4 regions of the Rhizobium sp. NLR8a genome follow, and region 3 is predicted to be linked to each of the others. Evidence: riboswitches for the same ligand, from Rfam matches in the RefSeq annotation. Region 3 holds a riboswitch; each other region holds the start of a gene.
What was found. Region 3 has a riboswitch for cobalamin ahead of cobU (bifunctional adenosylcobinamide kinase/adenosylcobinamide-phosphate guanylyltransferase). Riboswitches for the same ligand answer to the same signal wherever they lie in the genome.

Region 1 (5,260 bases), on a different contig from region 3:
TGACCTTTTTGAAGCCGTCGAGGTCGACGGAGAAGATGGTGACGTTTTGGTTCCATTCCTCGATTTCGGCCTCGTCGCTTCTGACCGGCCGTGAGAGGATTTTGCGCTCGAAGGCATAGCGGTTCGGCAGCTTGGTCAGATGGTCGTGCGTTGCCGTCCAGTCGGCCTTTGCCTGGGCGGCGGCGCGCAGTTCCATTTCCTTGCGCAGATCGGCAATACGCAGCACCGAGTAGATGAAGCTCATGGTGCCGGCGATGCCGAGTCCCAGAACGAGCTTGTCGGCGCCGTATTCACGGAAAGCGGTCATGAAGGAAACCAGGCTGTCGTCGAACCGCAGCAATGTAGCTAGGAGCCAGAGGGTAATCCCCAAACCGACGATCGACATGCATTGCCTTCCGGCTCTGCTCTGGAAAAACACCGGCATTATGCCTTCTCCAACTCCACCCGCGCCGAGATATCACGAAAGTCTGAAATGTTCGTTGAAACCAGAAGGCGAATTATCGGAGGGGGCGGTTTGCAGTGAGCCGCCGGCAGACGGATAGCGTTGCGATGCGGCCAGGACCGGCACTGCGGCTGTTTCGCCGGTCCCGTTCAGGAAGAATGTTGCTACAGGTGATTGGGCCGAAAAGATGCCCAGAAGAACGAAGGCGAGCGTGCTGACGCATCGCTCGCCTTTTCCAGTGCTTCAGGCGGTGACGATCAGCAGCGGAACGCTGAGGATGAGACCGGCCAAAACCGTGAACGTGGCGACGCGCATCAACCGCAGGCGCCGTGTACGCTCTCCACTCCAATCATATGTCATTCTTCCATCTCCTTGGGACAAGGAAGTAGTCCCCGCAAAACCGGGTTCAACAGCAATGACGCGATTTGCTTGTGCAAGGCTGGATAAAATAAGGAATCTCTAATGCTGGAAGCGCAGCGACCAGCGGCTTCCGTTGCTGGTCATCCGAAGGATGGCGAGTGGCTCGACGTCGCTCAGCCAGAAGGAGGAGGGTGGCGCCTGAAGCACGTGGGCGACTGCAGCCCGGATGACGGCCGCGTGGCTGATGGCGATCACGTGACCGCTTCGGGCGGACTGGGCATCCATCCAGCCAGCGACGCGCTTTCGCAGGTCGAAAACACTCTCGCCGCCGTGAGGGGCCACCCCCGGCTCGGTCATCCAGGCCGTGAGGTTTTCCGGCTCTTCCGCCTCGATCGCCTCGATCGGCCTGCCAGCCCAGCGGCCATGGTCGCAATCTCGAAGCGACGGATCAATCTGCGCTTCGAGACGGAGCGCCTCAGCCGTCTGGAGGGCGCGCATGGCGGGGCTTGTGACAATACGATCGGCGTGGGGGAGGGCGGCCATCCTGGCTGCTTCTTCCACGGCCTTTTCTTCCAGCGGTTCGTCGAGCGGAAACTGGGCCTTGCGGTTCGCCGACGTCGCGCCGTGGCAGATCCAGGTGAGGCGCATATTCACGATTGTTCTGATCTCCGATGACGGGATGGGGACGGCCTTTGCCGGCTTCGTGAAGTTTCGTTGACAGTCTCTTCGGCGTGCAGATATAACCGTGCTGTTGCGGGTTTGGAAGCCGGTGGAAATCCGGCGCGGTCGCGCCACTGTGACCAGCGTGTCGAAACTTCTTCACGCTGGAAGTCAGACCCTGCCGCACAACACTCTTTCGACTGAACGCGTCATTCCGGAGGAATACATGTCTGACACCACTTTCGCGCCTGTCGCGGCGCCGGCGCCGATCCCTGTAGGGGAAATCCTTCCCTGGGCGATCTTCGGCGGTCTGCTGATGCTCATCGTTCTTTATTTCGTCGGCACCGAGGAGGGCGCGATGGCGCTGTTCAACGGCATGTATGTGCACGAATTCGTGCATGACGGCCGCCATCTCCTCGGATTTCCCTGCCACTAAAGCGCATCGCGATCTTTCGGATTCGCTTCTCGCGCTTTAGGTCTTTGTTTTACGCATGTCGTTATCGCAAAACCGCTGCACAGTTTTGCGCGACAAGGGGGAATACTGACATGGTTGGAAAGCTTCTGCTTCGCGGCATGCTCGCGGGCCTGATTGCTGGCATCCTCGTTTTCGCCTTCGCCCATACCTTCGGCGAGCCGCTGGTCGATGCGGCAATCGCCTTCGAGGAAGCGAGCGCCCAGGCGGCGGGCGAAGCTGCCGAACCTGAAATCGTCAGCCGGGCCACGCAGGCCGGCCTCGGCCTTTTCACAGGCGTCATGGCCTACAGCATCGCCGTCGGCGGGCTTTTTTCGCTCGCCTTCGCCTTCGTGCACGGCCGCTTCAGCAGCCTATCGGCGCGCGGCACCTCGGCCGTCATCGCCATTGCCGCCTTCGTGGCGGTCGTGCTCGTTCCCGCCATCAAATATCCGGCCAACCCGCCGGCTGTCGGCAATCCCGATACGATCGGCGCCAGGACCGAACTGTTCTTCCTTATGATCGTTGTTTCGCTCGCGTCGCTGATTGCCGCGATCGCGCTGTCGCGCCGCCTTGGCGAGCGCTTCGGTCTCTGGAACGGCGCGATTATCGCCGGCGTCGCCTATCTCGTCTTCATCGGCTTCGTGCTTTATCTGCTGCCGCCGATCAATGAGGTGCCCGAGAATTTCTCGGCGATCGTGCTCTGGCGGTTCCGCACGACCACGCTCGGAATGCACGCGATCCTTTGGGCAACGCTCGGTCTGGTTTTCGGAGCGCTGGCCGAAAGACGTCTTGCCGCCAAGAGCGGTCTGCGGCCGGCGTTCCGGTGATGCGGCATATCGGCAGGTTTGCTTTTCTCGGTCTCATCGCGAGCCTGTTGCCAATGTTTATCGGAAATGCTCTCGCTCATGGGAGCAACTCTGGCGGCTCTCATCCCGGGCTCGATATTCCGGCAATTTCCCACGGCGAGATGGCGGTCATTTCGGAGTATCGCAGCAGCATCAGCATGCTGGCGTCGCGGGCGGCCGATACGAACGAATCGTTCCGGCGTGTCCTGAACTACTCGGAAATCCAGTATTCCTATTGCCTCTGGGGCCGGATGCCGGGCAGCGTGACGGACGAGGAAAGCCCTTTCAACGAATGCGCCCATGCCTATCTCGCGGCGACGAAAGCCGTGCTGATGGCGATGCGTGAGATGCCGCGAGAGGCAACCGCGGCGGGCGAAATCATCTCGGCCATCGACGCCGACATGGCGGGCCGCGGACTTGCCTTCATCACCTGCCAGTTCAGCGGTGAGGCTTTCAACACCGCCGATATTATCAAGCCGAGCTGGAGCAAGGTGCCGCTTCATCCTGCCAGCATGGCGTCACTGACGGGGTTGGCCGCTCTGTTCGGTCTGGCCGTTCTCGCGCTTCGTCGCGTCTCGCGGCCGAAGGCTCAGTCGTCGGAATAGCGCTGCTCGCTCCACGGATCGCCATACATATGGTAGCCGTTCTTTTCCCAGAAGCCGGCCTCGTCGGCGGCGATTAACTCGATGCGGCGCAGCCATTTGGCGCTCTTCCAGAAATAGAGATGCGGCACGACGAGCCGCAACGGGCCTCCGTGCTCCGGTGTCAGCGGCAGGCCTTCCCAGGAGGTCGCCAGGATCGCATCCTCGGCGGCGAAATCGGCGAGCGGCAGATTGGTGGTGTAGCCGTCGTAGCTCGTCAGCATCACGTAGGCTGCTTCCGGCCTCGGCATGGCGCGATCGAGCAGATCCCGCGTCGAAACGCCGTTCCATTTGTTATCGTAGCGCGACCAGGTGGTGACGCAGTGGATGTCGCTGATCCTGGTGCTCTGCTGGATCGCCTGGAATTCCGTCCAGGTGAGGGTGAGTGTCGTTTCGACCAGGCCGCGTACTTCAAGCCGCCAGCTCCCGGTTGAAATGACCGGTTGCTGGCCGAGATCGAGCACCGGCCAGTTCTTGACGAGGTGCTGGCCGGGCGGCAGGCGCTCGGCCTCGGGACGGCTGATGCGGCCGGTCAGGAACTTGCCCTCGGATGCCCAGCGGCGCTTGGAGTTTGTGAGCTTGCTGTCGGCGGGCGTCTGGTCGTCGCTCATGAACGGGTCTCCTTGCGGTGCAGCAATAGGACATCCGTCCCTGCCGAGTGTCAAGTTTCGGCGAGCTCTTGGAAATCTTCGCTTGCCTCATTAGACTGAGCCGTCGGGCATGCCTTGCTGGGGAGTGAAGGCAGAAAGGGAGGAGCCGGATCTGTCTTCGAGATATCGTGCTACCGCGGCGCTGCTGCTGGTGCCGCTCGTCATCTTCGCCTTCTTCACCTATGGAAGCGCGATTGCGACGCGCGCCTATATGGAGGAGGCTTCCGCTCAGGCGGGAACGGCGCTACGCCTTGCCGTCTCGGCGCTCAGCGGCCACCTCAACCGCTACGAGGCGCTGCCGGCGCTGATCGCCGATCACGACGATATCAAGGAACTGGTCAGCGCGCCCGACGACATGGCACTGCGTGATGCGGCCAATCTCTATCTCAAGGAGATCAACGGGCTCTTAAAATCTTCCGACATCTATGTGGTGAAGCCGGACGGGGAGACGATCGCGGCGAGCAATTACGATGGACCGGGGAGCTTCGTCGGCCAGAATTTCAATTACCGGCCTTATTTCCAGGAGGCGATCGAAGGCCGGCAGGCGCGGTTTTATGCTCTCGGCACCACATCGCTAAAGCGCGGCTACTATTTCTCTGCCCCGATCAGGGTCGGCGCGGATATTCGCGGTGTCATCGTCTTCAAGGTCGATATCGACATGATCGAATCCTCCTGGAGCGGCGGCGAATACAAGATCTTCGTCTCCGATCCCGAGGGCATCATCTTCATGTCCGGCAGCCCGGAATGGCTCTATGGCGCGATCCTGCCGCTGACGGCCGACCGTATCGCCCGCACCGAGGCGTCGCGGCGCTATGCCAATGCGAAGCTGACGGCGCTGCCGGTGACGCGTCATCGCTTCGAGCCGCATGATCTGATGACGCTTGCGAGCGATCGGGGCGCAAGCGAGTATCTGGTGCTGTCGCATTATATGCCGGCCGAGGACTGGACGGTGAATGTGCTGATGGAGACGAGTTCCATCCGCGCCCAGGCGCGCACCGCGCTTGTCGCCGTCTTTCTCATCCTTTGCATCGCAGGCCTTGCTGTGGCGGTCATTCGCCAGCGGCGGGCGCGGCTTGCCGAGCGCATGTTGATGCAGGCCGAAGCGCGGGGCGAGCTGGAGCGGCGGGTGGAGGAGCGCACGGCGGATCTTGCCCGCGTCAACAGCCGCATCGAGGAGGAGATCGCCGAGCGGCGGTTGACCGAGCAGC
Region 2 (5,260 bases), on a different contig from region 3:
TCACTTTGTCCTTGCGCCAGTCGTCGAGCTTGCGCCTGCGCGCGATCGTCAACAGCCAGGCATCGGGGTTATCGGGCACGCCATCGACAGGCCATTTTTCGAGAGCCGTGAGGAAAGCAGTCGCGAGCGCATCCTCGGCGGACGCGATATCACCCAAGCGCGCGCCAAGATAGGCGACGAGGCGACCATAGCTCTCGCGCGCCACTCGCTCTGCTACACCTCGGGCAACGGTGGAACCCGAAACCGTCATCCTGCATGTTCCGACGCATCCCTGATGCGACGAACCTCAACCGTTCCCCAGGACGCAGCAGGGCAGCGCGCCGCCCATTTGTTGGCTTCGTCCATATCGGCAACGTCTATGATAAAGTACCCACCGAACTGTTCGCGAACATCCGCATAAGGGCCGTCCAGAACACTGACGTCATTCCCTTGAACGCGAACGACACTCGCCTCAGAGGAACCGACCAGGGCATTGCTGGAGACGAATGCTGCCGCTTTCTCCAGCGCTTGCTGATAGGCATACATCTGGCCCATGAAGCGCGCCATGTCCTCGGGCGCTATGGACTTCCCGGCAGCTTCGTCCGCATGCAGCATCAGCATGTAGCGCATTTGCTTTATCCCCAGTGAAAACCAATCCCCAGCAGGAGCGAGCTGGGAGAATAACAATTCGGATGAAGAAGGGAACTGCTGTTAACGGCTGCAGTGTCCGTCGCCGGGGCAACGCTGTTGCCCGCATCTTCTGGATAAAATCCCGAAAATGCGCTAGGAATTGATCCAAGCTTATTAAGAGAAATACCTTAAGAGACAAGGTACGGCGAATGGACGCCACCTTTGACCGATCGACACTTTCTCACTTCCGGACGATGCCGTGAAACGCCGAAACCTGTCTCTTGCTCTTGTGCTTGCGCTGGCATCGCCGGCTGCCGCACAGAGCAGCGCCGTCTGCAACGACCTGCGTGGTCGCCTGGCCGACCTACCACGATCGATCGGCAACAATAACGGGCAGGAAGCGCGCCAATATGCCAGCGCAATCGCCGAGCAGAACCTCGAGCTGCGCAAGGTCCGCAACGATCTGCGCAGCTATGGCTGCACCTCGGGTAGCATGGTGGTGATCGGCGGCGAGAATGCCGATTTTTGCGCCGAGCTTTCTGATGCCGAAGCCCGGATGGTCGACAATATCCGTTATCTCCAGGATCAGCGCGACGAGTTGCGCAGCCAGGCCGGCGATGACGACGCGCGCCGGGAATTGACGGCGGCACTCGAACGCAATGGCTGCAGCAGCGACAATTTCTATGCCCCGACCGAGCGCAGCGCCAGCGATCCTGCCCCAAGCGTCGAGGAACAGGCGATGCGCACCGACACCTTCATCCCGCTTGGCGGCGGTGAAGAGGCCGATCCATTTTACGGCCTGCCGAGGGCCGAAATGTTTTCGCCGGTCAGCACCATTTGCGTTCGCAGCTGCGACGGCGGCTTCTTCCCGATCAGCTCGAACACCACCTCGGTCGATTTCGGCCGCGATGCGCAGACCTGCGCCAAGATGTGCCCCGGCATCGAGACCGAGCTCTTCTATCGCGACGTGACCAGCACCGAAGCCTCGAACATGATCTCGGTCGCAACAGGCGCGCCCTATAGCGCCATGAAGAACGCCTTTGCCTACAAGAACCGCGCTCCCGGCGAGAAAAATACCTGCGCCTGCAATCTGACCGCCTATTACGAGGAGATGCGCGGCAAGCAGACCCTGAGCGAACCGCCGCAGCAGGGCTCGATCACGACGGTCCGCACCAATCCGCCGGCGAAAGATACTGCGGCAGCAGCAGTCCCGCCGCAGCCATCCGTTCCCGAACGTCCCTACGACCCCACGCAGAACAAGGTCCGTCAGGTCGGCCCGCAATTCCTTGCTGGCGACCAGGGCTCGATCGACCTTGCCAATCCGGCGACGCCGGGCCCGCAACCACAACAGCAGTAATTGCTAAGGGTCGTTGCGTCCCCATCCGTCGTGGAAAACCAGTTCCTCGAGCGGCAGCCGCTGCCGCCAGCCTTTGACCGAGAGTTCCGGTTCATCATAAAGCCGATCGACAAAGCCGGCGCATAGCCAGGCGACCACCTCGATATGCTCGGGTATGCCGAGAATTGATTTCAGGTCGCCTTCACGAAAGATGCTGACCCAGCCGATGCCGACCCCTTCGGCGCGGGCCGCAAGCCAGAGGTTCTGGATGGCGCAAACGGTCGAATAGGAATCCATCCGCGGATTGTGCGTCCGTCCCAGCACCACGCTGCCGCCGCGAGTGGGATCGCAGGTCACGCATATGCCGAGCGGCGCCTCCACGATGCCTTCGAGCTTGAGGGATCGATAGGCCTGCCGCCGCTCGCCTTCGAACATCGACGCCGCCTCTTCGTTGGCGTTGGCAAAGGCGTCGCGCACGCGCGCACGGACAGCTGGACTATTCACCAGAATGAAATTCCATGGCTGCATGAAGCCGACCGACGGCGCATGATGGGCGGCTGTCAGGAGCCGCGCCACGATGTCGTCGGGCAACGGATCGGGCAGGAACTGGCTGCGCACGTCACGCCGCGTCATGATCGCGTGATACACGGCTTCGCGCTCGGCCAGCGAAAAACCGGACGCCGCCGAAAGGGCATCCGCATCAAAGGGTCGCATCGTCAAATCCCCAACAACGCAACCGCCCGCCGTCCGCGCGGGTTGGGTCTATCTCGCCAGGCCGGTCTTCTGACTTGGCTTCATCCATCTGCCGCAGCCTTCCCGGCAAAAGCCAGTGGCGCGATGAAGCGGCAGACGTCGGCCTTACAGCGTTGGGCACGTTCCGGCCTTGCACCGGATTCCCGATTCTCCCGCCTGGACGGCGGGCACCTGACGGCGCATCTATTTCAGGAAACCGACGCGGCGGCAAGTGCACGCAGACCGAACCTGAAACCACGGCTGCATATGGCTGATCGAGGGGCGGATCACCGGGCAGACAACCCCCTCCTCGGCGATCTTTTGGTCGCAGGAGGAAACAGCCTCTGTGTGCCCGCCCATCCTCCTCTACTTTATGATTTATTCACACATCAAATCCACACTGCCTTTGCGCGTTTTGGGTCGCAAACTCCGACATGGGCATGAGCGCTCGTGATGTGACCGTCAGCGTCGATGCCGTGCTGATATGCCGGTCGCGAAGATGGTCGACCGAGCCGCAATTCCAGGCTCCACGGATGTTCCAATTCTTGAAAACGATGCCCCTGACAGCCAAGCTGGCGGCGATTATCGTTGCCGTCAATCTCTGCGGCATTTCCGCCTTGGCCACCTATACATGGATGTATGAAACCCGGGCGCTGGTTGATGGCGCCCACGCAAATTGGTCCAAGGATGCGGAGCAGTTTGCATCTCTGGCCGCCGGCGGCGTCAAATGGGGCAAGGCGAACGCCGTTCGCGAGGCTTATTCGCTGTATCGTGACGATCCCTCGCTCGATCTTGTGCAATTTGCCGCATTCAACGCAGAGCTCGCTGCCGTCGACAGCTGGACCCGCGACGGCGTTTCCGGTTTGCCAACGCCGGCCGACCTGGCGACCCGCCTCAGCGCAAAACCCGACAAAACGACGATCGATGACAGCGGAATGTCCGCCGGTTTGGTCACGATTATCGCGCCGCTGCCGCTGGACAAGTCGGGCAAGACAACCGGCTACATCGTCACGAACTGGTCTGTCGAAAAAATCACTTCCGAAGTCCGCCAGAAGGTCCTCGTTTCGCTGCTCACGCAGTCCGCCATCACCGCTCTCGCCGTCATCGCTTTCCTCCTCGCCATGCGCAGCCTCGTTGGCAGGCCGCTCAGGATCCTCAGCAAACGAATTGGCGCGCTGCAGAATGGCGACCTCGCCTCCTCCGTCGCCTACAAGGAGAATGGCGACGAAATCGGCTTCCTCGCCCGTGCGCTGGAGGTCTTCCGTCACGAGGCGATCGCAAAGGTCGAAAGAGAGCAAGTCACTGCCGAGCAGACCGCCTCGTTCGACGCCGAACGGGCCCGCAACGCATTGCTGACGGAAGAAGCCGGCAACAGGCAACGGCTGGTGATGACCACTCTTGCGAACGCATTGGAAAGACTGGCCGCCGGCGACTTCTCGATCCAGCTTGCCGATCTCGGCCCTGAATTCGATAAATTGCGGCAGGACTTCAACAACATGGTCCAGGCCGTCGCAGCCGCGCTGACAGAGATAAAGATCGCTTCCGTCGCGGTTGAGGGCGGATCGAGCGAGCTGGCTTCCTCCGCAGATCAGCTGGCCAAACGGACCGAACAGCAGGCGGCAGCACTGGAACAGACCGCTGCGGCACTAGATGAAGTGACGACGACAGTCAAAACATCGTCGCAGCGGGCTGAAAATGCTGGACAATTGGTCGAGGAAACCAAGCGAGGTGCTCACGTCTCGGCGACGGTGGTGCGCGACGCGATCGGCGCGATGGACCGGATCCAAACCTCCTCCAGTCAGATCGGCCGCATCATCGGCGTCATCGACGAAATCGCATTCCAGACGAATCTGCTGGCGCTGAATGCCGGCGTCGAGGCCGCACGCGCCGGCGAGGCCGGCAAGGGATTTGCGGTTGTCGCACAGGAGGTTCGTGAACTCGCCCAGCGCTCGGCAAATGCGGCAAAGGAAATCAAGAACCTGATCAACGTTTCCGGCCAAGAGGTTGCTGCCGGCGTCGGGCTGGTGAACGAGACTGGCGACGCTCTCCTGAAGATCGAGGAGCAGATCAACCGCATCAGCGACAGCATCGCTACCCTCGTTCAGTCCTATCGCGAGCAGGCGACCGGTCTGCAGGAAATCAACGGCGCGATCAACCAGATGGATCATGCGACGCAGCAGAACGCGGCCATGGTCGAAGAAACGAACGCGGCCTGCCAAGAGCTGCTGTCGCAGGGACGCCGGCTGCAGGATTCGGCCGGCCGGTTCCTCGTCGGCGCATCCTTGGCGAGTCAGCCCAGGCCGGTCCAGCCGAGCGCCAGTCAATCTCGTCCGGAAACCAGAACCGTCGTGCCGCGGCTTGCAGGAAATGCAGCCGTTGCCGCTTCTCCCGGTGCCTGGGAGGAGTTCTGACGCCGCCCCCCCGACGAGACTTTATTTTTCAGCAACTGATCACAGGAAGGGAACAGTTATGAAGAGAGTTGTGACCGCATTGCTTTTCACCTCTGCCGCTATCGTCGCGCCCATGAGCGTATCGATGGCTGAGGATGCCAAGCTTGCCCCTATCGCCGACTACGTGAAGAGC
Region 3 (5,260 bases):
TTTCTCTCTGACGAGCGATTCTCCGGGCGGATTTTCAGATGATCAACTGGCGATTATCGATGAGCTTTTCCCAGCGCTGGGGCTTGCCGCTTACCGTGTCGCGGTTTCCAAGACCGCGACCGATATCCTCGCCGTCTATACCGGCGCCAGGACGAGCGCGCGCATCCTTGCCGGTGAAACCCGCAGGGGAATGGGCGGCTCCATCGATGCTGCCATCCTGCTTGCCGACCTCCGCAACTTCACGGCGCTGACCGAGGCCTATCAGCCGGGGGAGATCGTCGGCTTTCTCAACGAGCACTTCGAACTGATCGACCGGCACGTCGAGGAAAATTCCGGCGAGATCCTCAAGTTCATGGGCGATAGCGTGTTGGCAATCTTTCCGACGGACGCCGAGGATCCGCAAAGGGCTTGCAAGGCCGCATTGGCTTCGGCGCAGAACCTGCTGAGGGCAAACGAGGAGCTCAATCGCGAACGGACGCTGGATGGTGGCCCCGATATCGGTATTGATGTCGTCTTGCATCTCGGCGAGGTTTTTTACGGAAATGTCGGCGCCCAGGGCCGGCTGGACTTCACCGTGATCGGCAGGGCCGTCAACGAGGCGTCGCGGCTTGAAAAGCTGTGCGGAACGCTTGAGCAGCCCCTGCTGCTGTCAGAAAGCTTCGCAGCGACCTGCGCCGTGCCCTGCGACTATCTCGGCGCTTTCGATCTGCGCGGCGTTTCGAAGAGAGCCGACGTTTACAGGCTTGCCCGCGCCGCTTCTTAGGCTCGCTCAAATCTCGCCCGACACCTCGCGGCGGCGCCGGTCGAGTTCTTCGCTGTAGCGGCGCAGCGTGTGGCTTTCGCTGAGCTGTCCCACCACCTTGCGCTCGATCAGATTGTTGACGACGGCGAGCGCTTCGCTTTCGCTCCTGTCGAAGATCGCCGCCGCCTGCTTTGCATTCATCTGCGGCTGCAGGAAATCATTGCGGTAGCGGACGAAATCGGCAAGCCTCTGGCTCTCGTCCTGGGCGTCGGTCGGATTGGCGTAGATCTCGGGCACGAGCACGAGGCCAGCATATTTTTCGTTCTCCTCTATGAGAATGACGCGTTGGGTTGAGCCGATCGGGAAGGCCTTCTTGAAGTCTTCCAGCGAGATATCGGCCTTTGCCGTCTTCACGTCGGCGCGCATCAGCTTGTTCACCGTCAGATTGCGGATCCAGCCAACGTCGTGGGCGCTGCGGATGCTTTCGCCGCGCAGGTGGAAGCGCCATGTGGCGAAGGAGTAGCCGAAGGTCGAGCGCACGACGAGCGAGGAGGTGATGACGGCGGCAAGAACCAGTGCCGTGATCGGGAAATCGCCAGTGATTTCGAGCGCCAGAAAGGTCATCGTCAATGGCCCGCCAATGACGGCGACCGCCAGGGAACTCATCCCGACCACGGCATAAATGACCGGCGTCAATGTCGCATCGGCGAAATAGGGGCCGCAATAAGCAAAGAGCTTGCCGAGCAGGGCGCCCATGAACAGCGAGGCGAAGAACAGCCCGCCTCTGAAACCGGAGCCGATCGAGATCGCCGAGGCAAGGGATTTCAGGAGGAAGAGACCGATCAGCGCCGGGATTGCCACGTCGCGGGAGAGGTTCAGATGCAGCGCGCCGTGGCCAGCCGAGAGCACCTGCGGCGAAATCATCGCCAGAAGCCCGACGATAATGCCGCCGAGCGCCGGGCGAAAGGGCGGGGCAATCGAGCTTTTGCGCGCCACCTCCTCGACGAAGGCCACGCCCTGCATGAGGAGGATGCCAACGCCGGCGCAGAAGACGCCGAGCAGCAGCGCCGGGATATAATCGGCCGGCACGACCGAGCCGAAGCTGCCGATATCGATGGTGAAATCGCCCTCGGCAAGCAACCTTGCGATGAGGGTTGAAACGAGGGCGGAGACGACGACCGGGGTCAACGACACGATGGTGTAGGTGCCGATGATCAGCTCGAAGGCGTAGAAGGCGCCCGTCAGCGGCGCGTTGAAAGCGGCGGCGATGGCGCCGGCCGCGCCGCAACCGACGAGTATGCGCAGGTCCGAGCGGCGCAGCTGCAGCTTGAGGCCGAATTTGGAGGCAATGCCGGCGGCGAGCTGGGTATAGCCGGCCTCCAGACCGACGGAGGCGCCGAAGCCGTTGGAGATCAGGTTCTGCACGGCAACGATGATGCTGTCGGTCAACGAGAGGCGGCCGCCATGCAGCGCATTCGCCTCGATCGGGTCGACCATCGGTTTCTTGCGCCGTTTGGCGAGGACCAGAAGCAGCAGGCCGAGCAGGGTACCGCCGATGACCGGGGCGGTAAGCAGCAGCATCTTGTCCTCGATGACCGACGCGCTCAACCTTTCGCTGTCGGCGATGCCGAAAACTAGCTGGTGCAACTCGTTGGAGACATAGCTCATGCCGGTCACGGCAAGACCCGAGGCGATGCCGACGATGGCGCCTGCCAGCGACAAGCCAACTTCGCTGCGGCGCGTCAGGGCGCGCAGCCGGCCCGGATCGAAGAAAACACGCAGCGTGCGCAGGCGGCGCCGATCCAATTTCATAAGCATGGCTAGACAACTAGGCGATGAGAGGCCGGGTCAAGGGCGGAGGTGCAGTCGCCTTGCAACGCAATTGCGGCGAAAAGCCGACGGTCGGGTCAAATATTTATGACTTAAGTCGCTGATAATAGACGATATTTCCGGTAGGGTCAGTGGTGTTGGCCGATCTTTTGCGCAGTCTGGAGCTGGAGCGGTTGCGAAGGTCGGTTGACTTCACCCCCCGGCTTGCCTAACCATCCCAGGGATAACGGATGGTTCCGGATCGGCATTTCGCCTTCCGGATGAAAAGGGAATGTGACGGGGCGGACCCACATCGGGCGCCTTCATCACAGCCGACCCCGCGACTGTAGAGCGGTCAGGGTCTTCCATCCGGCATCGAACCCTTTCGGCCGGCGGGCTGCAATCGTGCAGGCGGGCGGGATGGGCGGCATGCCGGAAAAGCCACTGGAAATGCATGGTGATCAACCGGGGTCGGACGCCTCTATCTCTACGAATCGTCCACCTTTTCACCGAGGCAGCCGGGAAGGCGAGGCAGATCCGCTGGCACGATCAGGGGCGACTGGACTTCCGGTTCGCCCCGATCGCCGCCGATAACCGCGAGCCAGGAGACCTGCCTTCCGTGCCGGGCGAAAAGCCCAACCCTGGGCAAGAGACCCGCTGCCAGCACGGAGGTTGTTTTGGCTGAACGATTGAATTCAGCGCCGCCTCTGGTGGTGCGCTTGGAAGGTGACTTGCAGATGCCGCCGCCGTCCGGCACGGGGCCGCTGGGAAGGAGTTTCCTTTCCTCCCTCATTCCTGTGCTTGTCACAGGAATCCAGCGGGCCCAAGTCCTTGGGCACAGGAGAATCCCTTCACGGCAGCATAGAATTATTCACGGCGCCGACGCGCCGTGGCTGGATTCCTATGACAAGCACAGGAATGAGGTGGGGCGGGGTACCGCATCCGGTCATAGGACTGTCTGGGCATGACGGCTGCCCCCTCCCACACCCTCATCCTCGGCGGCGCCCGTTCCGGCAAATCCCGTTTTGCCGAAAATCTCGTTATGGCAAGCGGCGACGAGCGCCACTACCTCGCCACCGGCCGTGCCTGGGACGAGGAGATGCAGACGCGTATTGCCCAGCACAAGGCCGATCGCGGCCCTTCCTGGACGACGCATGAGGAGCCGCTCGATCTTCTCGGCGTGCTTGCCGCGATCGACGGCGAGGGGCGCATTGTGCTTGTCGATTGCCTGACGCTCTGGGTGACCAACCTGATGATGGCGGAGCGCGAGATGGCTGTGGAATTTGCCGCGCTCGCTGATTTCCTGCCTGGCGCCAAGGCGCGGCTGGTCTTCGTTTCCAACGAGGTTGGCCTCGGCATCGTGCCTGACAATCGGATGGCGCGCGATTTTCGCGATCATGCCGGACGGCTGCACCAAATAATCGCGGCGCAGGCCGACGAAGTCTATTTCATCGCGGCCGGTCTGCCGCTGAAAATGAAGGGTTGAAGTTCCATGATCCAGCAGAAAATCCCCGCAACCGTCATCACCGGCTTCCTTGGCGCCGGCAAGACGACGATGATCCGCAACCTGCTCACCAATGCCGGCGGCAAAAAGATTGCGCTTATCATCAACGAATTCGGCGATCTCGGTGTCGATGGCGAGGTGCTGAAGGGCTGCGGCGCGGAGAATTGCAGCGAGGACGACATTATCGAGCTCACCAATGGCTGCATCTGCTGCACCGTCGCCGACGATTTCATTCCAACGATGACGAAGCTCCTGGAGCGCGAACAGCGGCCTGACCATATCGTCATCGAAACCTCCGGCCTCGCCCTGCCGCAGCCGCTGGTCTCCGCCTTCAACTGGCCTGATATCCGCACCCAGGTGACCGTCGACGGCGTCATTACGGTTGTCGACAGTGCGGCCGTTGCCGCCGGCCGTTTCGCCGATGACCATGCTGCTGTCGAGGCGGCGCGCGTCGAGGACGACTCGCTCGATCATGAGAGCCCGATCGAGGAGCTGTTCGAAGACCAGCTCACATGCGCCGATCTCATCGTCCTCAACAAGACCGACCTGATCGATGGGGATGGCCTGGGCCGCGTGAAGAACGAAGTCGCCTCCCGCATCGCCCGCAAGCCGGTCATGATCGAGGCCAGGAATGGCGAGGTGCCGGCAGGCGTGTTGCTCGGCCTCGGCATCGGCGCGGAAGACGATATCGCCAACCGCAAATCCCATCACGAGCTGGAGCACGAGGATGGGGCGCCACACGACCACGACGAGTTCGACAGCTTCGTTGTCGAACTCGGCGCTGTTTCCGATCCGAGGGGCTTTGTCGAGAAGCTGAAGGGCATCATCGCCGAGCATGATGTGCTGCGCCTCAAGGGCTTCATCGACGTCTCGGGCAAGCCCATGCGCCTGCAGCTGCAGGCCGTCGGCAGCCGCATCGACCAGTATTTCGACCGCGCCTGGGCAGCGGGCGAGGCGCGCCGCACGCGCCTTGTCGTCATCGGCTTGCACGAAATGAACCAGGGCGCGGTGCGCAAGGCGATTGAAGCGCTCGTTCAAGGATAATCGATGCATCTGCTTCTGGCCCAGCAGGGAACGATCAGCGACGGCGAAGAGGCAATCGACCTCGGCCAGTCGCCGGGCGATATGCTGTTCATTTCGGCTGCCGACACCGAACTTGCCGCGGTCGCTACCGCCTATCGCGGGTGCGAGGGAATGCCGCGTTC
Region 4 (5,260 bases), on a different contig from region 3:
GGAGGTCGAGTGGTTGACATAGGAAATCGATCCCGTCGGCGGCACCGCCTGCAGGTTCTGGTTATAGAGGCCGGAGGCCATCACCGCCTTCTTCAGCGCAAGCCAGTCTTCCCTCGTCGGAACGGGGATGCCTGATTTGTCGAACAACGCCTGCACCTTTCCGGTCGCCGGCTTCCATTCCTGCTCCGTATATTTGTTGAAATATTCCCCCGAGGCATATTTCGAATTCTCGAAGCCCTTGAAGCTGGTGCCGCGTTCGACCGCCAGCAGGTTCGAGGCGCGGATCGCGTGGTAGGTCACCGTATAGAAATAGATGTTGGTGAAATCGACGCCTTCCTCGGAGCCGTAAAAGATGCGTTCGCGGGCGAGATAGCCGTGCAGGTTCATCTGGCCGAGGCCAATCGCATGGCTCTCGTCATTGCCTTTCTCGATCGAGGGAACCGAGGCGATATGGCTCATGTCCGACACCGCCGTCAGCGCCCGGATCGAGGTCTCGATCGTCTTACCGAAATCGGCTGAATCCATCGCCGCTGCAATGTTCAGCGAGCCGAGATTGCAGGAAATGTCCTTGCCGAGATCCTTATAGGAGAGGTCGTCATTATATTCGCTCGCCTCACTCACCTGCAGGATCTCCGAGCAGAGATTGCTCATGGAGATGCGGCCGGCGATCGGGTTCGCCCGGTTCACCGTGTCCTCGAACATGATGTAGGGGTAACCGCTCTCGAACTGGATTTCGGCGATCACCTGGAAGAATTCCCGCGCCTTGATCTTCTTCTTCGAGATACGGGCGTCCGCCACCATCTCCCGGTACTTTTCCGTCACCGAGATCTCGGTGAAGGGTACGCCGTAGACCCGCTCCACGTCATAGGGTGAGAACAGGTACATGTCCTCATTGTTCCTGGCGAGCTCGAAGGTGATATCAGGCACGACGACGCCGAGCGACAGCGTCTTGATGCGGATCTTCTCATCGGCATTTTCGCGCTTGGTGTCGAGGAAACGCATGATGTCGGGATGATGCGCGTTGAGATAGACCGCGCCCGCGCCTTGGCGCGCGCCGAGCTGGTTGGCGTAGGAGAAGCTATCTTCCAAGAGCTTCATCACCGGGATGATGCCGGAGGACTGGTTCTCGATCTGCTTGATCGGCGCGCCGGCCTCGCGGATATTCGTCAGCGACAGCGCCACGCCGCCGCCGCGCTTCGATAGCTGCAGTGCCGAATTGATCGACCGGCCGATCGATTCCATATTGTCCTCGACCCGCAGCAGGAAGCAGGAAACGAGTTCGCCGCGCTGCTTCTTGCCGGCATTCAAGAAAGTCGGCGTCGCCGGCTGGAAACGCCCGGAAATGATCTCGTCGACCATGTCACGGGCAAGCGCCTCATCGCCCCGCGCCAAGGTCAGCGCCACCATGCAGATGCGGTCCTCATAGCGCTCGAGATAGCGCTTTCCGTCGAAGGTCTTCAGCGTATAGCTGGTGTAATATTTGAAAGCGCCGAGGAAGGTCGGGAAGCGGAATTTCCGCGCATAGGCCTGATCGAACAGGCCGCGGACGAAATTGAAGGAATACTGGTCGAGAACCTCCCGCTCGTAATAGCCCTCGGTCACGAGGTAATCGAGCTTTTCCCGGAGATTGTGAAAGAACACGGTGTTCTGGTTCACATGCTGCAGGAAATACTGCTTGGCCGCCATGCGGTCCTTGTCGAGCTGGATCCTGCCCTCATCGTCATAGAGGTTCAGCATCGCGTTCAGTGCGTGATAGTCGAGTGTTTCGGCCGCTTTAAGTGGTTTTGCGCCTGTATCCCGCGTCAGATTTGTTCCCGTGTCCAAAATCGTCCCATCCCGTCTTTGACATTGGCGACATCCTCGGCTGTTCCCAGGAGCTCGAACCGGTAGAGGTACGGCACCTGGCACTTCTTCGAGATGACGTCGCCGGCAAGCCCGTAGGTCTCGCCAAAATTGCTGTTGCCCGCGGCAATCACGCCGCGGATGTTGGAGCGGTTTTCCGCCTCTTTGAGGAAACGGATCACCTGCTTGGGCACGGCGCCCTTGACGATCCCTGGGCCGCCGTCCCCACAATAGGTGGGCGAGATCAGCACATAGGGTTCGCGAATGTGGATGTCTTCAGCGCCGACGGGAATGCGCGTCGCGCGCAATCCCAACTTCTCGACGAAACGATGGGTGTTCCCGGATCGGCTGGAATAATAGACGATCAGCCCCACCGCTTTTCTCCGGTCAGGAGAGCGCGCTGATCATGTCGGGGCGGAAGCCCGCCCAATGCTGCTCGCCGGCAACGACGACCGGAACCTGCATGTAGCCCATGCCAAGCACGCGATCGAGCGCTTCGGCATCCTCGGAAATATCGACGATCTCATAATCGACGCCCAGGCGATCGAGGGCGCGGTAAGTGGCCGTGCATTGGACACAGGCCGGCTTGCTGTAAACGGTAACGCTCATCATCTTCCTCGTGATGTCAGTGAATGCAGGACACAGGACTGGGATCGGGCGCCGTGCGACGTCCGGGGCAACGCTTGATAATGATCTGGCAAAGTTGGCGCTTTAAACGCCCGACATCATCCCTCGCAGGATGTGCACGGGCGGCGGCTTTGATGTTCTCGACATGACTTCAAACCCCCGAAATGCTCATGCGGACGTTCGGGGCAGCGCAACAGACACGGATCATTCCGCTTCATGCACGCGACCTTCCGGACACCCCGCCCGTGGACGTTTCGTTCGAGGCAGGTCTCCTGGCTCACGGGTCGAAGCACCCTGCCCCAGCCTTCCCGGAGCATCATGCTCCAGTGACCTGAAATCGGACAGTTGCTCGCCGCTTACAGTTGCGGGGGCAGCTCCGGCATTGTCGCACCATGATGGCGCAGCGCACCGTATTCCCGTCTTAGCCCGCGATCCTCACGAATCGAAGGAACCTTGAACACTAGATATAGTACGCGAATCGTAATTCACGTCAACGGATGGTTTGTGCATTGCGTTACGGCAGGTTTGAAATCGCTGCATTCCTGTGAAAAACATGGACAACGAAAGCTTAACGAAAACAGGCTTGGAGATGACCGTGGTGGGGCTGGCCTATAGCCAGCTGCCAGGCTGCGGATAGACGACGCAAAACCCGCGACGTCATCCTCGGCCTTGTGCTGCCTTGTGCCGACGATCCACCCAGGTCCATTCTGAAAATAAGAGCTTTCCTGCCAGATAATTGCAGTGGTGAGATGCTCGGCACAAGGCCGAGCATGAGACCTTGTCAGCAAACTGAGCGCCGACCTAACGGATGACCGGCCCCGAATCGCTGGTCTTCAAACCGCCACCGGCAAAACATTCATCCCCGTACACGAAGCAGCCTGAGCGCGTTGATCGTCACCAGCACCGTGGCACCGGTATCGGCGAGGATCGCCGGCCAGAGCCCGGTCATGCCGGCGATCGTCGTCACCAGGAAGACAGCCTTCAGCCCGATCGCAATGGTGATATTCTCAAGGATATTGCGCATCGTCCGCTTGGAAAGCGCGATCATCCGCGCCACGTCGCCGACGCGTCCATGCAGCACGGCGGCATCCGCGGTCTCCAGCGCCACATCGGTGCCGCCGCCCATGGCGATACCGATGTCGGCGGCGGCGAGCGCCGGCGCGTCGTTGATGCCGTCGCCGACCTTGGCGACGACGAAGCCCTGACGCTTCAATTCGCCGACGACCCGCTGCTTGTCTTCGGGCATCATCTCGCCGCGCCAGTCGATATCGAGCATGCCGGCGACGGCTGCCGCCGTCCGCTTGTTGTCGCCGGTCAGCATCATCGCCTTGACACCGGCCAATTTGAGCGCGGAGAGCCCCGCCCCGGCATCCTCGCGCGGCTCGTCGCGCATGGCGATCAGGCCGGCCGCAGTGCCATTGACGAGCAGCACCGATACGCTCTTGCCCTCATCATTGAGCCCTGCAATACGCGCTTCCTGCTCCCCGTTCAGCGCCCCGCACTCGCGGGCGGCGGGCGGCGACAAGAGATCCAATGTCTCGCCGCCGACCTTGCCGGTGACACCCTTGCCCGGCAGCGCTTCCAGTTCGAAGGCCGGCGGCACGGGCACGCCGTCCGCCTTGGCGCGGTGGAGAATCGCCAGTGCCAGCGGATGGCTGGAGCCCTGCTCGAGCACAGCCGCGCGCGACAGGAGCTGCGCCTCGCCCAATCCGAAGGAAACAATGTCCGTCACCCGAGGCTTGCCTTCCGTCAACGTGCCTGTCTTGTCGAAGGCGACCATCGTCACCGTGCCGAGCGTCTCCAGCACCGCGCCGCCCTTCATTAAGAGCCCGCGCCGCGCGCCCGCCGACAGCGAAGCGGCGATCGCCGCCGGCGTCGAAATGACGAGCGCGCAGGGGCAGCCGATCAGCAGGATGGCAAGGCCTTTGTAGATCCATTCACCCCACGCGCCGCCGAGAAACAACGGCGGAACGACCGCGACAAGTGCGGCGACGACGACCACGCCCGGCGTGTAATAGCGAGAGAACCGATCGATGAAGCGCTCCGTCGGCGCCTTCGATTCCTGCGCTTCTTCCACCAGCTTGACGACGCGGGCGATGGTATTGTCGGCAGCGGCCGCCGTGACGCGAACCCTGAGCACCGCATCACCGTTGACCGTACCGGCATAGACGCCGGCATCGACGCCCTTGCGCACCGGCGTGCTCTCGCCCGTCACCGGGGCCTCGTCGATCGCACTCTCGCCTGAGACGATGACGCCGTCCGCCGAAATGCGGTCGCCAGGGCGAACCATGATGACCGCGCCGACGGCAAGGCTTTCCGCCGGCACCTCCCGCATCTGGCCATTGTCTTCGAGCAGCGCGGTTTTCGGCACCAGGGCCGTCAGCGACTGGATGCTTTCGCGCGCCTTGCCCGCCGCCACGCCTTCGAGCAACTCGCCGACGAGGAACAGGAAGACGACGGTCGCCGCTTCCTCGCCCGCATTGATGATGACGGCGCCGACGGCGGCGATCGTCATCAGCATCTCGATCGAAAACGGCGTGCCGGACAAAGCCGCCATGACGGCTCGCCGCGCAATCGGCAGCAGACCGACCAGTATCGCGACGAAGAAGGCGTAGGACGCACTCGCCGGCACCACATGGCCGACGGCATAGGCGGCAACGAGCGCTGCACCCGAAAAAATGGTCAGCCGGCCCTTCCTGCTCCGCCACCAGCGACCGGCCATCGGCGCATGGTCGTCCCCATGCCGGCCGTCAATTTCCTTCTCGTCGTCATGGGCATGGTCGTGATCATG

Region 1: another riboswitch for cobalamin. It lies ahead of HJC04_RS14035 (CbtB domain-containing protein); the one in region 3 lies ahead of cobU (bifunctional adenosylcobinamide kinase/adenosylcobinamide-phosphate guanylyltransferase).
Region 2: another riboswitch for cobalamin. It lies ahead of bluB (5,6-dimethylbenzimidazole synthase); the one in region 3 lies ahead of cobU (bifunctional adenosylcobinamide kinase/adenosylcobinamide-phosphate guanylyltransferase).
Region 4: another riboswitch for cobalamin. It lies ahead of nrdH (glutaredoxin-like protein NrdH); the one in region 3 lies ahead of cobU (bifunctional adenosylcobinamide kinase/adenosylcobinamide-phosphate guanylyltransferase).

The regions. Positions count from the first base shown of each region.
Region 1 is NZ_JABDWI010000006.1:354,504-359,763, forward strand. It holds gene HJC04_RS14025 (bifunctional diguanylate cyclase/phosphodiesterase) at 1-424, opposite strand, end outside; gene HJC04_RS14030 (histidine phosphatase family protein) at 902-1,456, opposite strand; cobalamin riboswitch at 1,513-1,663, shown strand; gene HJC04_RS14035 (CbtB domain-containing protein) at 1,689-1,898, shown strand; gene HJC04_RS14040 (CbtA family protein) at 2,009-2,743, shown strand; gene HJC04_RS14045 (hypothetical protein) at 2,797-3,366, shown strand; gene HJC04_RS14050 (sulfite oxidase-like oxidoreductase) at 3,351-4,013, opposite strand; gene HJC04_RS14055 (sensor histidine kinase) at 4,123-5,260, shown strand, end outside.
Region 2 is NZ_JABDWI010000017.1:75,226-80,485, reverse strand. It holds gene HJC04_RS27990 (RNA polymerase sigma factor) at 1-250, opposite strand, end outside; gene HJC04_RS27985 (YciI family protein) at 247-609, opposite strand; gene HJC04_RS27980 (DUF2865 domain-containing protein) at 869-1,966, shown strand; gene bluB (5,6-dimethylbenzimidazole synthase) at 1,970-2,659, opposite strand; cobalamin riboswitch at 2,701-2,888, opposite strand; gene HJC04_RS27970 (HAMP domain-containing methyl-accepting chemotaxis protein) at 3,211-5,088, shown strand; gene HJC04_RS27965 (hypothetical protein) at 5,147-5,260, shown strand, end outside.
Region 3 is NZ_JABDWI010000003.1:56,375-61,634, reverse strand. It holds gene HJC04_RS05990 (adenylate/guanylate cyclase domain-containing protein) at 1-763, shown strand, start outside; gene HJC04_RS05985 (chloride channel protein) at 770-2,560, opposite strand; cobalamin riboswitch at 2,787-3,184, shown strand; gene cobU (bifunctional adenosylcobinamide kinase/adenosylcobinamide-phosphate guanylyltransferase) at 3,516-4,037, shown strand; gene cobW (cobalamin biosynthesis protein CobW) at 4,044-5,099, shown strand; gene cobN (cobaltochelatase subunit CobN) at 5,103-5,260, shown strand, end outside.
Region 4 is NZ_JABDWI010000026.1:6,368-11,627, forward strand. It holds gene nrdE (class 1b ribonucleoside-diphosphate reductase subunit alpha) at 1-1,824, opposite strand, end outside; gene nrdI (class Ib ribonucleoside-diphosphate reductase assembly flavoprotein NrdI) at 1,803-2,216, opposite strand; gene nrdH (glutaredoxin-like protein NrdH) at 2,230-2,451, opposite strand; cobalamin riboswitch at 2,714-2,940, opposite strand; gene HJC04_RS31235 (heavy metal translocating P-type ATPase) at 3,326-5,260, opposite strand, start outside.